Regions from separate parts of the Nonomuraea sp. B5E05 genome, predicted to be linked through region 2. Evidence: riboswitches for the same ligand, from Rfam matches in the RefSeq annotation. Region 2 holds a riboswitch; each other region holds the start of a gene.

Region 1 (4,929 bases), on a different contig from region 2:
GCACCGAGCTGATGTGCGGCCAGTACCTCGACCTGCTGGAGCAGGCCAACGGGGAGAACACGTTCGAGTCGGCGCTGCGGGTGGCGCTGTTCAAGAGCGGCAAATACTCGGTGGAGCAGCCGCTGCGGCTCGGGCTGGTGCTCGCCGGCGAGAAGCGCGCGCCGTGGATGGACGAGCTGTGCACCGGCTACGGCACCCGCGTGGGGATCGCCTTCCAGCTCAGGGACGATATCCTCGGAGTGTTCGGCGACCCGGCGCAGACGGGCAAGCCCGCGGGCGACGACCTGCGCGAGGGCAAGCGGACGATGCTCGTGGCCCGCACGCTGGCGGCCGCGTCCCCCGGGGCCGCGCAGACCGTCCGGCGGCTGCTCGGCGACCCCGAGCTGGACGAGGCCGGGGTGGCGACGCTGCGGGAGATCATCGACGACACCGGCGCGTTGCGGGAGTGCGAGGACCTGATCGGCGACTATCTGAGCCAGGCGCTGTCCGCCCTCGACGAGTCGCCGGTGACGGCCGAGGCCCGCTCCGCCCTGACCGAGCTCGCCATCGCCGCCACGTCCCGCAAGACCTGAGGCGGCCGGGCGGGCCGGTCAGGGACCGCCCGGCGTTCGGCTCAGGGAGCCGACAGGCGTTTGGCGAACTCGGCCGCCGCCGCCCCCGGATCGTCCGCGTCGGTGATCGCGCGTACGACGACCACCCGCTCGGCACCGTACGACATGACCTCGTCGAGGTTGTCGAGGTCGATGCCGCCGATCCCGAACCACGGCCGCGAGGTGCCGAGCGCCGCCGCGTGCCTGAGCAGCGGCGGTCCGGGCGCCGGGCGGCCGGGTTTGGTCGGGGTGGGCCAGATGGGGCCGCAGCAGTAATAGTCGACGCCCTGCTCCACGGCCGCGGCGGACGCCTCGGCAGCGGAGTGGGTGGACCTTCCGATGACGATGTCGTCGCCGAGTATTTCTCGCGCGACCGTCACAGGAAGGTCGTCCTGCCCCAGATGGAGCACGTCGGGCCGGGCGGCGTGGGCGATGTCCGCCCGGTCGTTGACGGCCAGGAGTTTGCCGTGCCGGTCGCAGGCGTCGCGGAAGACCTCGAGGAGCGCGAGTTCTTCGCGGGCCTCCAAGCCCTTCTCCCTCAGCTGGATGATGTCCACGCCGCCGGCCAGCACGGAATCGAGGAACTCTGCCAGGTCGCCGCGGTCGCGGCGGCCGTCGGTGCAGAGATAGAGGCGGGCCTCAGAAAGCGAGAGCTTGGGCACGCCGCTTGACCTCAGTGTGACGGCCGGCCCGGATCGCCTCGATGGGCGACCCCGGCAGGGACTCGTCCGGGGTGAAGAGCCAGCGCAGCGACTCGACGTCGTCGTAGCCGGCGTCCTGCAACACGGTCAGCGTGCCGGGCAGGCCCTTCATCACATCTTTTCCGTCGAGGAACACCGCGGGCACCTGAGGCCCGCCGCTGCCCCTGCGTACGCCGAGCAGCTTGTGGTCCTTGAGAAGTTGCTTGGCCCGCCCCAGCGGAAGGTCGAGGCGTGAGGCCACTTCGGGGAGAGTGAGCCACTCGTCGACGAGCTGCTCGGTCTCCCGGTCGATCTGTGCAACAGAAAGTGTCACGAAACCACAACTACCACATGGCGCGCTTGCTCAAACAACACAATCTCGTAGGGACACTTCGGGATCTACCAGGCGTTTGGCATCGAGGCGTTGGCCCGAGGCGATGATTCTACGGCCCTGTACGAGGTCTCGCGGCCGATCGACGGCGAGCACGGCGGCGAGGGCGTCGTCGGCGGTGAGCCACACGGCCGACCATTTACCCTCCGCGTCACCGCGGTAGAGGAGGCGTTCGCCCGCGGGGTGGTGGCCGGCGTACTGCACCATGTGCCCGAACTGCTCCGACCAGAAGTAGGGCACGGGATCGTAGACGGCGTCCTCGCCGAGCAGCGTCGCGGCGGCGACCTCGGGCGCGTTGAGCGCGGAGTCCCAGTGTTCGACGCGGAGCCGGGTCTGCCAGCGGCGCGACCACCAGGCGGCGCAGTCGCCGACGGCGACGACGCCGGGCAACGAGGCGCGCAGATGCTCGTCGGTGACGACACCGTTGTGCAGGTCGATGTCGGCGTCGGCGAGCCACTCGACGGCGGGACGCACGCCGATGCCGGTGACGACCACGTGGGCCTCGACGAACGCGCCGCCCACCAACCGCACGCCGCCCTCGTCCACGGAGTCGACCATGGCGCCGAGCCGCAGGTCGATGCCGGAATACCAGGCCTCGGTGCGCGCGCCGATCTCGGCGCCGACGGCGGTGGCGAGCGGCGCGGGGCCGGCCTCGATCACCGTCACCGCGCACCCGGCCCGGCGGGCGGCGGTGGCGACCTCGGCGCCGATCCACCCGGCGCCGATGATCGCGACGCGGGCGCCGGGGACGAGCATGGCCCTGAGCTCGTGGGCGTCGTCGAGAGTGCGCAGCACGTGCTGGGGACCGTCGCCGGGAAGCCTGATCGGGTCGGCTCCGGTGGCGATCACCAGGCCGTCGTAGCCCAGCTCGCCCTCGGTCGTCTCCACGACCCCCGCGCGCAGCGACTTGGCGCTGACGCCGGGCCAGAACTCGACGCCGAGCGCGGCCAGGTCGGCGCCGACGTAGCTGTCGTCGGCCTCCCCCGACAACACGGCCTTGGACAGGGGCGGGCGGTCGTAGGGGCGGTGGCGTTCCCTGCCGACCATGGTGACGCGCCCGGCGAAGCCCTTCGAGCGCAGCGCCTCCACAGTGCGCAGACCGGCCAGTCCTGCTCCGACGACGACGACGTGGTTCACGTCCATGACCATAACGGGGGCGGTGTCCGGGCATGACACCGAGGCCGTAGGCTGGTGAGGGAAAGACGCGCGGGAGTCCGGCCGTTACCGGGCTGAGAGGAAGGCTTGACCGGGCCTTCGACCGCAAGACACCTGATCCGGGTCATGCCGGCGAAGGGAGCGCATGTGGACGTGATCGTAGGCGGCGGGATCGTCGGGCTGTCGGTCGCCTGGCGGCTGGCCCGCTCCGGCCGGCCGGTCACCGTGGCCGACCCGGCGCCCGCTTCGGGGGCCTCGCACGCGGCCGCGGGGATGCTGGCTCCGGTCAGCGAGGTGACCTACACCGAGGCACCGCTGCTGCGGCTCGGGATGGCCGCGCTGCGCCGCTGGCCGTCCTTCGCCGCCGAGCTGGCCTTGGACGCCGGGCTCTCCGGTCCGGCCGCACTCGACTTCCGTACGAACGGCACGCTGGACGTCGCGTTCGGCGCCGACGACCTGGCGGCGCTGGACGAGCTGGCCGCGTTCATGGAGAAGCTGGAGCTGCCGGTCGAGCGGCTGACCGGGCGCGAGTGCCGGCGCCTTGAGCCGATGCTGGCCCCCGCCGTGCGCGGCGGCCTGCTGGCTCCCGGCGACGCCTGGGTCGATCCGCGCCGCGTGACGGCGGCGCTGCTCGCCGCCCTCGACCGGCTGGGCGTCCCGCTGGTGCGGGCGCGCGTGAGCGAGCTCACGCGTGACGGCGGCAGGGTCACAGGGGTACGCCTCGCGCCACCGGACGTCCCGGCCCCCGCCGTGGCCGATGGGGGCGTGCCGCGACACCTGCGGGCCGAGCGGGTGATCCTGGCGGCCGGGGCGTGGAGCGCCGGGCTGGCCGGGGTGCCGGTACGTCCGGTCAAGGGGCAGATCATGCGGTTGCGCTCCGCCCAGCCCCTGCTCGGCCGGTGCGTACGCGGCACCGTGCACGGCTCGTCCGTCTACCTGGTCCCCAGGGGCGACGGCGAGCTGGTCGTCGGCGCCACCCAGGAGGAGATGGGGTTCGACACCAGGGTGACGGCCGGCGGGCTCTACGAGCTGCTGCGTGACGCCAGGGAGCTGGTGCCGGGCGTCACCGAGCTGGAGGTGGCCGACGTGGTGGCCGGGCTGCGGCCAGGGACGCCGGACAACCTGCCCGTCATCGGCCCGAGCGGCACGCCCGGGCTCGCGCTGGCCACCGGGCACCATCGGGGCGGCGTGCTGCTGGCCCCGTTGACGACGGCCATCCTGCTGGGCGAAGAAGGCGAGCTGGCGGCGCTGTGCTCGCCGGGAAGGTTTCAGGAAATTTCATGATTGTGATGATCAATGGGACCGCGCACGAGGTGATCGACGGCACGACCGTGGCGCAGGCCGTGAGCACGTTGACCGCGGCCACCACCGGAGTGGCCGTGGCCGTGAACGACGAGGTGGTCACGCGCAGCGCCTGGGAGACGACGGCGCTCAGCGACAGCGACCGCGTGGAGGTCCTGACGGCGGTGCAAGGTGGATGATCTGATCATCGCCGGGGAGAAGTTCTCGTCCCGGCTCATCATGGGCACCGGCGGCGCCCCGTCGCTCGAGGTGCTCGACCAGGCGCTGGCCGCGTCCGGCACCGAGATGACCACGGTCGCGATGCGGCGGCTCGACCCGGAGGCCCGCGGCTCCGTCCTCGACGTGCTGCGCAGGCGGGACATCAAGGTGCTCCCCAACACCGCGGGCTGCTTCACCGCGGGCGAGGCCGTGCTGACGGCGCGGCTGGCCAGGGAGGCGCTCGGCACACCCTGGGTCAAGCTGGAGGTCATCGCCGACGAGCGCACGCTGCTGCCCGACCCGATCGAGACGTTCGACGCGGCCGAGCGGCTGGTGGCCGACGGGTTCGTGGTGCTGCCGTACATCGGCGACGACCCGGCGCTGGCGCGGCGCCTGGAGCAGGCGGGCTGCGCGGCCGTCATGCCGCTGGGCGCGCCGATCGGCTCCGGGCTGGGCATCCGCAACCCGCACAACATCGAGCTGATCGTGGAGGCCGCCTCCGTGCCGGTCATCCTCGACGCGGGCATCGGCACGGCCAGCGACGCGGCCCTGGCGATGGAGCTGGGCTGCGACGCCGTCCTGCTGGCCACGGCGGTCACCCGGGCGCAGCGGC
Region 2 (4,929 bases):
CCTTCGGCCGCGACGACGGCTTCCTCGGCATGATCAAGGCGTACGGCATGACCTACGGCAAGGAGGTCCCGAGGGCGAACGTGCGCCGGGTGTCGGTGGGCGTGCTCTACAACTCCGTCGCCAGCGGCCAGTGCGCCGTCGGCATGGTGACCACGACCGACGGCCGCGTCCAGGCGCTCGACCTGGTGCTGCTCGAGGACGACAAGAAGTTCTTCCCCAGCTACAACGCCGCGGTGACCATGCGGCGCGAGCTGGCGGACGCGCACCCCGAGATCGCGAAGATCTTCGCGCCCATCAGCGCCAAGCTGACCGACGACGTGATGCGCGGCCTCAACGCCCAGGTGGACGTGGACGGCAAGGTGCCCGCCCTGGTGGCGCGCGACTGGCTGCGGGACGAGGGATTCGTCCGGTAAAGGCGTTAACCCTGCCCCTGCGCGGGCAGCCGCTGGACATGTCGCACACACCACCCGCCCAGAACCAGCCGTACCCGGGCCGTACGGAAGAGATGGCCCCTGAGCCGCGCGACGAGATGCGCGACTACGTGGGCCGTGACCTGCTGAACGGCAAGAAGGCGCTGATCACCGGCGGCGACTCGGGCATCGGCCGGGCGGTCGCCGTGGCCTTCGCCAAGGAGGGCGCCGACGTCGCGATCGCGTACCTCAGCGAGCACGAGGACGCCGCGCACACCCGCAAGCTGGTGGAGGCGACCGGGCGGCGCTGCGTGCTCCTGCCCGGCGACCTGGGCGACCGCGACCACTGCGCGTCCGTCGTCGAGCAGACCGTGGCCGAGCTGGGCGGCCTGGACGTCCTGGTGAACAACGTGGCCTACCAGGCGCCCGTCGACGGCCTGGAGGAGCTGACCGACGAGCAGTGGGAGCACACGTTCGCGGTCAACATCCACAGCTACTTCCGCGTCATGAAGGCCGCGCTCCCCCACCTGCGCGAGGGGAGCGCGATCATCAACACCTCCTCGATCAACGGCCTGCGCGGCAACAAGACGCTCATCGACTATTCCGCCACCAAGGGCGCCATCAACGCCTTCACCTACTCCATGGCCCAGAACCTGGTCGATCGCGGCATCCGGATCAACGCCGTGGCGCCGGGCCCGGTCTGGACGCCGCTGATCCCGGCGACCCTGCCGGAGGAGAAGGTCGGCTCGTTCGGCGGGCACGTCCCGATGGGCCGGCCCGCCGACCCGGACGAGATCGCCCCCTCGTACGTGTTCTTCGCCTCCGACCGGATGTCGTCGTACTACACGGGCGAGGTGCTGGCCCCGATCGGCGGCGAGACGCTGCCCGGTTAGCCCTGGTCAGTCGGCCATCGGCAGGTAGACCCTGCCGCCGCGCCTGGTGAACTCGGCCGCCTTCTCCGCCATGCCGGCCTCGATCGCCTCCTGCGTGTCCAGCCCGTGCTCGTCGGCGTAGCGCCGCACGTCGTGACTGATGCGCATGGAGCAGAACTTGGGGCCGCACATCGAGCAGAAGTGAGCGGTCTTGGCCGGCGCTGCGGGCAGGGTCTCGTCGTGGAAGGCCCGCGCGGTGTCGGGGTCGAGCGACAGGTCGAACTGGTCCTCCCAGCGGAACTCGAACCGCGCGTCCGACAGCGCGTCGTCCCACGCCTGAGCCCCGGGGTGGCCCTTGGCGAGGTCCGCGGCGTGGGCGGCGATCTTGTACGTGATCACGCCGGTCTTGACGTCGTCCTTGTTCGGCAGGCCGAGGTGCTCCTTGGGGGTGACGTAGCAGAGCATGGCCGTGCCGTACCAGCCGATCATGGCGGCGCCGATGCCCGAGGTGATGTGGTCGTATCCGGGGGCGACGTCCGTGACGAGCGGGCCGAGGGTGTAGAACGGCGCGTCGTCGCAGAGCTCGCGCTGCAGGTCGACGTTCTCCTTGATCTTGTGCATGGGCACGTGCCCCGGGCCTTCGATCATCACCTGGACGTCGTGCGCCCGCGCGATCGTGGTCAGCTCGCCGAGCGTGCGCAACTCGGCGAACTGGGCCTCGTCGTTGGCGTCCGCGATCGAGCCGGGGCGCAGCCCGTCACCGAGGGAGAACGACACGTCGTAGCGGGCCAGGAGCTCGCACATCTCGTCGAAGTGCTCGTACAGGAAGCTCTCGCGGTGGTGCGCCAGGCACCAGGCGGCCATGATCGAGCCCCCGCGCGAGACGATCCCGGTCTTGCGGCGGGCCGTGAGCGGCACGTACGCCAGCCGCACCCCCGCGTGCACGGTCACGTAGTCGACGCCCTGCTCGCACTGCTCGATCAGGGTGTCGCGGAAGACCTCCCACGACAGCGCCTCCGGGCGGCCCTTGACCTTCTCCAGCGCCTGGTAGATGGGCACGGTCCCGACCGGCACCGGCGAGTTGCGGATGATCCACTCGCGGGTCTCGTGGATGTCGGGTCCGGTGGACAGGTCCATGATCGTGTCGGCGCCCCACCGGGTGGCCCAGGTCATCTTCTCGACCTCCTCCTCGATGGAGGAGGTCACGGCGGAGTTGCCGATGTTGGCGTTGATCTTGACGAGGAAGTTGCGGCCGATGATCATCGGCTCGGTCTCGAGGTGGTTGACGTTGGCGGGGATGATGGCCCGGCCGGCGGCGACCTCCTGGCGTACGAACTCGGGGGTGACGCCCTCCCGCACGGCTACGAACTCCATCTCCCTGGTGACGATCCCCCGCCTGGCGCAGGCCACCTGGGTCACGGGCTCGCCCGCCGCGCGGCGCCCTGCGACCCACGGCTCGCGCAGGCGCGCCAGCCCGCGCCGCACGTCGGTCTCGACGTACGGGTCGGTGTACGGGCCTGAGGTGTCGTAGAGCGTCACCGACGAGCCGTCGGAGAGGTTGACCTGGCGCTTGGGGACGCGGAGGTCGCTTTCGTAGATCTTGGTAAAGGTGGGGACACGCGCGTCGGTCATCGCGCAAACTCCCTTCGCCGGCATTACCCGGAGCAGGTTCTGGCGGTCGGCGGCTCTCAGCCGTCCTCTCAGCCCGGTCCGCACCGGGCTCCCGCGTTGGACGGCGGTGATCCTACCCACGCCCATGTCAGGACGAAACATGACATCATCCGCAAAATGGAAGATCCCACGTCAACGACCGCGGCCACCGTCCACCGCGACCCCGGCACGCTCCTGCGCCTCGTCCACGCGGCCGGATTCGACACCGTCGAGCACGGCCTGAACACCGCCGGGCGCACGTGGCTGAGCGTCCTGGCGATCAAGCGCGAGGTTTGACGGCACTCTCCAGCGGTACCAACCCCATCAGGGGGACTATGAAAAAGATCGCCGCTGTCGCAGGACTCGTGCTGCTGGCCACCTTCGGCGCCCCCGCCGCCCACGGCGACGGGACGGACCAGCACGAGGTGAGCGAGGAGCAATACCGGACGCTGCTCGCCCAGTGCCGCTACGCCGACACGGGCAAGGCTCGTTGCCGCTCGACGGTCAAGGAGATCTTCCGCATCGGCGCCAGGGACGCCGATCTCGACTGCCGTACGTACGCCGGCGTGACCGTGTGCGGCACACTCCAGCTCAGCGAGGCCGAGCGCGCCTGCATCCGCGACTCCCAGGAGCACGGCATCTCGTTCCGCCGCGCCGAAGTGGAGTGCTACGCCTTCTCCTGAGGTGGCAGACGCCATGATCATTGTTGGGGTGGATGGCTCGCGCGCCGGGCTGGAGGCCGCCGGCTGGGCGGCCACCGAGGCGGCGCTGCGCCGCACAACGCTCACCGTGGCCCACGCCGTGCCGCGGTGGGTGAACGACGCGCTGTCCCACCGCTACGCCGAGGTCGCCCGGTGGATGCGCGACGAAGCCAACTCGGTGCTCGTCGCCGCCCACGACCGGGCGCTGCGCGAACGCCCCGCGATCATCGTCGAGACCACCCTGCTGCCCGGCGACCCCCGCTCCGCGCTGATCAAGGCCGCGGAACAGGCCGACCTGCTGGTCGTCGGCGGCCACGGCATCGGCGGCGTACGCGGGCTGCTGGTCGGATCCGTCGCCCACGGGGTCGCCGCCCACGCCCTTACGAACGTCGTCGTGGTCGGCGAGCGGCCCGCGGCGCCGCGCGGCGAGATCGTGGCCGGCACCGACGGCTCGCCTCACGGCCTGCGGGCACTCGACTTCGCCTTCACCGAAGCCGAGCTGCGCGAGGCGCGGCTGCGGGTCGTACAGGCGTGGGCGTGGCCGCGGCCCGGCGGCTTCGTCCCCGCCGACCCCGAGAACGAGCAGCACACCCTGCAGCAGCTGAAAGACCTGCTGGCCGAGCGCCAGGAGCGGCACCCGGACGTCGACGTGCTGCCCGAAGTCGTGCACGGCCACCCCGTCGAGGTGCTGAGGGAGGCGGCCGAGGGCGCCGACCTGCTCGTGGTCGGCTCACGCGGGCACGGGCAGCTCGCCGGCATGTTGCTCGGCTCGATCAGCCAGGCCCTGCTGCACCACACCCCCTGCCCCCTCGCCGTGGTGCGGGTCTGACCCCCGCCGTGGTGTGACCTTCGGCGTGGTGCGGGCCGGCCCCGGCCGTGGTGCGCTCCCGCTCCTTGGCGCGGTGCGGGCCTGAAAGTTACATCCGTCGCCGCAGGTCACCCGGGCGGGCGTGCGCGCCTGCTTCCCACCGCGGACCGGTGCTTCTTACCATCTGCGCAGGCGACGACGGGAGAGCAGACGATGCGCAGGATCAGCGCCGTGCTGGCGGCCATGCTGGCCGCGGCCGCCGCGGTGTTGTTCGCGACGACCACGCCCGCCGGCGCCGCGGCGACCAGGATCATGCCCCTGGGCGACTCGATCACGGGCTCCCCCGGCTGCTGGCGGGCGCTGCTCTGGAACAGGCTCCAGAACGCCGGCCACACGAACATCGACTTCGTCGGCACCCTCCCGCCCCAGGGTTGCGGTGTCGCCCACGACGGCGACAACGAGGGCCACGGCGGCTTCCTGGCCACCAA
Region 3 (4,929 bases), on a different contig from region 2:
AGTCCGTCAGGGAGCGTCACCTCGACCCGGTGCTTGTCCGACAACACGGGCAGCCCGAGCGTGGCGGCCCGGATCCGCTCGGCCAGGTCGAACTCCTCGAACCGGACCTTGAGCTCGTCCGCCCCCGCCCTGGAGCCCAGCAGCAGGTGGTCCATGAGCTGGCCGAGCGACCTGGACCGCTCGGCGATCGTGTGCACGGCCGAACGGCGCTCGGGGTCGCTCAGCTTGTCCCAGCGCGAGTCCAGCGTGCTGGCGAACCCCCGCACGATCGTGATCGGAGTGCGCAGCTCATGGCTGGTCGTGGCCAGGAACAGGTCCTTGGCCTCCTCGAGCTCCTTGGCCGCGGTCACGTCGCGGAAGTCGATGACCACCTCGCCGGTCTCCTCGATCCGCGCGCTCACCACGTCCAGCCAGGGGCCCGTCTCCAACTGGAACGTGACCTTCTCACCCGGCTCGGGCAGCGGGAACGGCGGGGGCCCGCCGATGACGTCGTCAGCCGAGAACCCGGTCAGAGCGGCGGCGGCCGGGTTCCAGCGGACCACGCGGCCCGCCCCGTCGAGCACGGCGATGCCGTCGGCACTGGCGTCGAAGACGGCCCGCTCATGGGCCCGCTGCCGCACCGCCTCCTGGTAGGCGACCGCGTTGCCCACGGCGATGCCCGCATGACCGGCGAGCAGTTCCAGCAGTTCGAGTTCGAGATGCCCGGGGACACGCCGGGCGAAGAGCGCGTAGAGAGCTCCGTACGGGCGCCCGCCGACGGCGGCCAGGCCCAGAGTGATCGTGTGCAGGCCGTCCAGCCGCGCCCACACCAGCTCGTCGAGCCCGTTCGTCTCCAGCATGACGGTCTTGCCGGTGCGTAACAACTTGTCCACAAGGCTCGTACGCAGGTCGGTGGTGGTGCCCCTGATCGCCTCCGGCAACTGGTAGGTGCTGACCAGCCGCAACCGGTCGCCCTCGATCAGCACGAACCCGCCCGCGTCCGCGCCGGTGAGCTCCGTGAGGCTGGCCGAGATCCGGTCGAGCACGGCCGACAACTCCAGCTCGGAGTTGATGTCGCCGACCACGTCCGTCAGCCTGCGCACGAGGCGTTCCCTGCGCGCCATGCGGTGCCTGGCCAGCTCGTCGGCCCACGCCGGATGGTGCACGCAGACGTATCCGGCCACGGCGTTGCCCAGGCGCAGGGCGCTGATGTCCACCCGGAGGTCGAGCAGGACGCCGTCCTTGCGCAGGCGTTTGGTGCGCAGCGACACCGACTCTCCCGTGCGTACGCGCTCCAGCACGGCGTTGAGCTCGGCGGTCAGCTCGCCGGGCACGATCGGCGCCCGCCGCCCGAGCATGTCCTCGGCCGCCCACCCGAACAACCGCTCGGCGGCCTCGTTCCAGACCAGCACGCTCTGGTCACGGTCGAGCGCCACGACGGCGTTGGGCGAACCGGCGAGCACCGCGCGTGCGATCTCGTCGTCACTACCGGCCCATTCGTCCCCCACACCTCCATAGTGCACGTGGCTTGGTAGGTGCGTCGGGCGATCCGTCCGATACGCTGCGGTCACGGCGATCTCGGCGGGTGTGGAGGGTGAGGGCGAATGGCGAGCGGTGATCTCGATGCCCTGTTGCGGGTGACCTCCAGCACCTACCGCGGCGAGACGCCGCCCGACATCGCGTTCGGCACCTACGACGGCGCCGTGGGCAGGCTGGTGCTGGCCGTGACCGGCAAGGGCATCGCGGCCTGCAGCTTCGAGAGGGAGAACGACGTCTTCGAGCTGGTCAGCCGGCATGTGGGCACGTTCATCGGCAACGACGCGCGGCGGCTCGACCCGGTGCGCAGAGAGCTCGACGCCTACTTCTCCGGCCGGCTGCGCGCGTTCGCCACGCCGGTCGACTGGGCGCTGGCCACCACGTTCGCCCGGTCGGTGCTGCAGAAGACCACGGCGGTCCCCTACGGCACGACCACGACGCTGGAGGAGATCGGCCAGAGCATCGGCAGGCCGCGCGCGCTGCGCGCGATCGGCAACGCGCTGGCCTCCAACCCCGTCTGCGTGATCGTGCCCTGCCACCGGGTGGTGCGCGAGGACGGCGCGCTCGGCGAGTACGCGGGTGGCGCGAGCGCCAAGCAGCACCTGCTCAACGTCGAACAGCGCGCCTCCGCAGCACGCCGATGAGCGCGGTCACGAGGGCCGCCACCACCGCCGCGCCGAGCGCGCCGTTCATCCACGGTTGCCTGGTGAAGCCGATGGCGTCGCGGGCCGACGCCCACAACCCGTCCCACGCCGCGATGGTGGGCGTCGAGGTGGTCAGCCAGTAGGCGGCGAAGCCGAGCGCCCACGGCACCAGCATCGACCAGCGCGAGGGGGCGTCCTCGTCGGTGTTCCAGTGGTCGGAGCGGCCGAACCCGAAATAGTCGACGGCCAGCACCGCGAACATCGGCACGAACACCGCCCCGATCACGCCCAGGAACGCGCCGTACGAGGTGACGTCGACGACCAGGGCGATCACGACCGTGAACACGCCGATGGCGGTGGAGATGACCCGCCGGTCGACGCGCGGCATCAGGTTCTGCAGCGACATGGTGGTGGAGTAGACGTTCGCGAACGACTGGTCGGTCTCGCGCAACACCAGGATGCCGAAGAACAGCGCGCCCAGCGGAACGGCCACGAACGGGGTGAACACGGCCGTGTTGTCGGCCTCCACGGCGGCGGCGCCGGCGATGGCCACGGCGTAGACGCCGAGCCCGAGGCAGGCCACCTGGGCGATCGTGTAGCCGCCGACGATCCCGGTGAACGCCGCCCGTCCCGAGCGGGAGTGCCGGGCGAAGTCGGCGGCCAGCGGCACCCAGGACACCGACAGCGCGATCACGTAGTCGACGGCCGGGGCGAACCCGGTCCACGACCCGCCGGCGGGCGCGGGCGCCTCGGACAGGAAGAACCAGGTGAACCAGATCATCGACACGATCACGCCGACGGTGACGTACCGCCGCAGCAGGCGGATCGCGCCGAGCGGCCAGATCGTGAGCGCGGTGGTCAGCACGCCCGCCAGCACCACCCACACGGGGTACGCCACCCCGCCGAAGATCGCGGTGGCGGCCTTGGCGATCACCCACAGCTCGAAAGCGCCCCATCCGAGCATCTGCACGATGTTCAGCACCGTGGGCGCGTAGGAGATCCTGGCCCCGAACAGGCCGCGCAGCAGCACCATCGCGGGCTGCCCCGTGCGGGTGCCGGGGATGGCGGACAGGCCCACCATGGCCGTGCCGACCAGGCTGCCGACCACCGTCGCCACCAGTGCGGCGGCCAGGCTCAGCGGCGCGTCGCCGGTCGGGTTGAGCAGGAGCAGCGCCCCTGAGAAGCCGAGGAGGCTGACACCGAGGTTGGCCCAGAGCGCGCCCTGATCGAGCACGCCCAGAGTCTTGGGGGGCTGACCGTCGAGAGTCAGCGGAACTTCATCGGCGACGTGCGACATCGCACACTCCCTACGCCGGCATTACCCGGACAGGTTCATGCGGTCGGCGACAGCCGTAGTCGCCCTCTCAGCCTGATTGCCTCAAGCTCCCGCGGATTGATTTGTAGGTGCGGAGCCGGAATGCCCAAGTTCCGCGGGCCCCATGATGCCTCATCCATCCACGTTCGGCCAGCCCGGGCTGGCATGACCCACGTCACGGCGAGAGCGAACGGCCGGCGGGCGTACGGCAGAAAAGGGGGGATTCGTGTCCCTTCACACCATCGCATAACCCGCTCAAGCCTGCATATCCTGCCAATCAATTGCCGGCCTGCGGCGACATTCAACCGCAAGCCGGTTGTGTCCAGCAGCGCAAAGAGCAATCGCCTCGGGGAGGCGAAAAGGGGGAAAGCTGACGGCACTCCGTAGCCGTACAGGCGTCGAAAGTGCCACCCATGGCACTCATGGGTGGCGCTCTGGCCTGCTCCGGAGCGCCTGTGGCGCGCGGTGGCAGGGCGTCCGGCTCAGGCCACGAAGGGCTGCTCCCCCGTCTCGCTGACCAGCGGACGCCCGGCCGCCTCCCACGACTGCATGCCGCCCCCGACGTTGACCGCGTCGCGCCCGAGCTGGTTGAGCCAGGCCGCCACCTGCAGCGACCGGCCGCCCACCCGGCAGACGACGTAGACCGTCCGGTCGCTCGGCACCTCGTCGACCCGGCCCTGGATCTGGGTCATCGGAATGTGCACCGCCTCACGGGCATGGCCCGCCCGCCATTCGTCCTGCTCGCGGACGTCGAGAAGGTAGGCGTCTGCCGGGATGCCGCCCGGCTCGATCTCAGGAACGGTCATGACTCCATCATCTCCCGGCGAGGGAGTGCCGTCGCCTGGAGGAGGAACGACGAAGGAGTGACGGGGGAAGACGACGGCATCGGACGACCGAGCCCGCCTCACGAAGTGAGGCCAAGAACACGCGAGGGAGTGCCGTCGCCTGGAGGAGGAACGACGAAGGAGTGACAAGGGAAGACGACGGCATCGGACGACCGAGCCCGCCTCACGAAGTGAGGCCAAGAACACGCGAGGGAGTGCCGTCGCCCGGAGGAGGAACGACGAAGGAGTGACGGGGGAAGACGACGGCATCGGACGACCGAGCCCGCCTCACGAAGTGAGGCCAAGAACACGCGAGGGAGTGCCGTCGCCCGGAGGAGGAACGACGAAGGAGTGACAGGGGAAGACGACGGCATCGGACGACCGAGCCCGCCTCACGAAGTGAGGTCTTGAGCGCGTGCGTCGTACGCGGCGCGGGCGCGGGCGATCTCCTCCTGGTGGGCCTCGGTCCAGGTGACCAGGGACTTGATGGTCTCGTGCAGCGTACGGCCGAGCGGTGTCAGCGCGTAGTCGACCCTGGGCGGGACGACGGGGTGGACCGTGCGGCTGACCAGGCCATCGCGTTCGAGCTGGCGCAGCGTGACGCTCAACATGCGCTGGCTGACGCCGTCGA

Evidence for each region. Region 2 has a riboswitch for thiamine pyrophosphate ahead of thiC (phosphomethylpyrimidine synthase ThiC). Riboswitches for the same ligand answer to the same signal wherever they lie in the genome.
Region 1: linked by a shared signal. The riboswitch ahead of thiO (glycine oxidase ThiO) and the one ahead of thiC (phosphomethylpyrimidine synthase ThiC) in region 2 are both predicted to bind thiamine pyrophosphate.
Region 3: linked by a shared signal. The riboswitch ahead of ABGB01_RS16130 (cytosine permease) and the one ahead of thiC (phosphomethylpyrimidine synthase ThiC) in region 2 are both predicted to bind thiamine pyrophosphate.

The regions. Positions count from the first base shown of each region.
Region 1 is NZ_JBDPMJ010000002.1:623,460-628,388, forward strand. It holds gene ABGB01_RS06205 (polyprenyl synthetase family protein) at 1-572, shown strand, start outside; gene thiE (thiamine phosphate synthase) at 614-1,252, opposite strand; gene ABGB01_RS06215 (Rv2175c family DNA-binding protein) at 1,230-1,604, opposite strand; gene ABGB01_RS06220 (FAD-dependent oxidoreductase) at 1,635-2,798, opposite strand; TPP riboswitch at 2,858-2,974, shown strand; gene thiO (glycine oxidase ThiO) at 2,964-4,100, shown strand; gene thiS (sulfur carrier protein ThiS) at 4,097-4,297, shown strand; gene ABGB01_RS06235 (thiazole synthase) at 4,290-4,929, shown strand, end outside.
Region 2 is NZ_JBDPMJ010000035.1:42,453-47,381, reverse strand. It holds gene ABGB01_RS40280 (glycine betaine ABC transporter substrate-binding protein) at 1-413, shown strand, start outside; gene ABGB01_RS40275 (SDR family oxidoreductase) at 452-1,303, shown strand; gene thiC (phosphomethylpyrimidine synthase ThiC) at 1,310-2,914, opposite strand; TPP riboswitch at 2,907-3,019, opposite strand; gene ABGB01_RS40265 (hypothetical protein) at 3,071-3,229, shown strand; gene ABGB01_RS40260 (hypothetical protein) at 3,268-3,615, shown strand; gene ABGB01_RS40255 (universal stress protein) at 3,629-4,462, shown strand; gene ABGB01_RS40250 (cellulose binding domain-containing protein) at 4,655-4,929, shown strand, end outside.
Region 3 is NZ_JBDPMJ010000007.1:284,968-289,896, forward strand. It holds gene ABGB01_RS16120 (PAS domain-containing sensor histidine kinase) at 1-1,487, opposite strand, end outside; gene ABGB01_RS16125 (methylated-DNA--[protein]-cysteine S-methyltransferase) at 1,584-2,159, shown strand; gene ABGB01_RS16130 (cytosine permease) at 2,122-3,456, opposite strand; TPP riboswitch at 3,447-3,559, opposite strand; gene ABGB01_RS16135 (rhodanese-like domain-containing protein) at 3,957-4,280, opposite strand; gene ABGB01_RS16140 (helix-turn-helix domain-containing protein) at 4,691-4,929, opposite strand, start outside.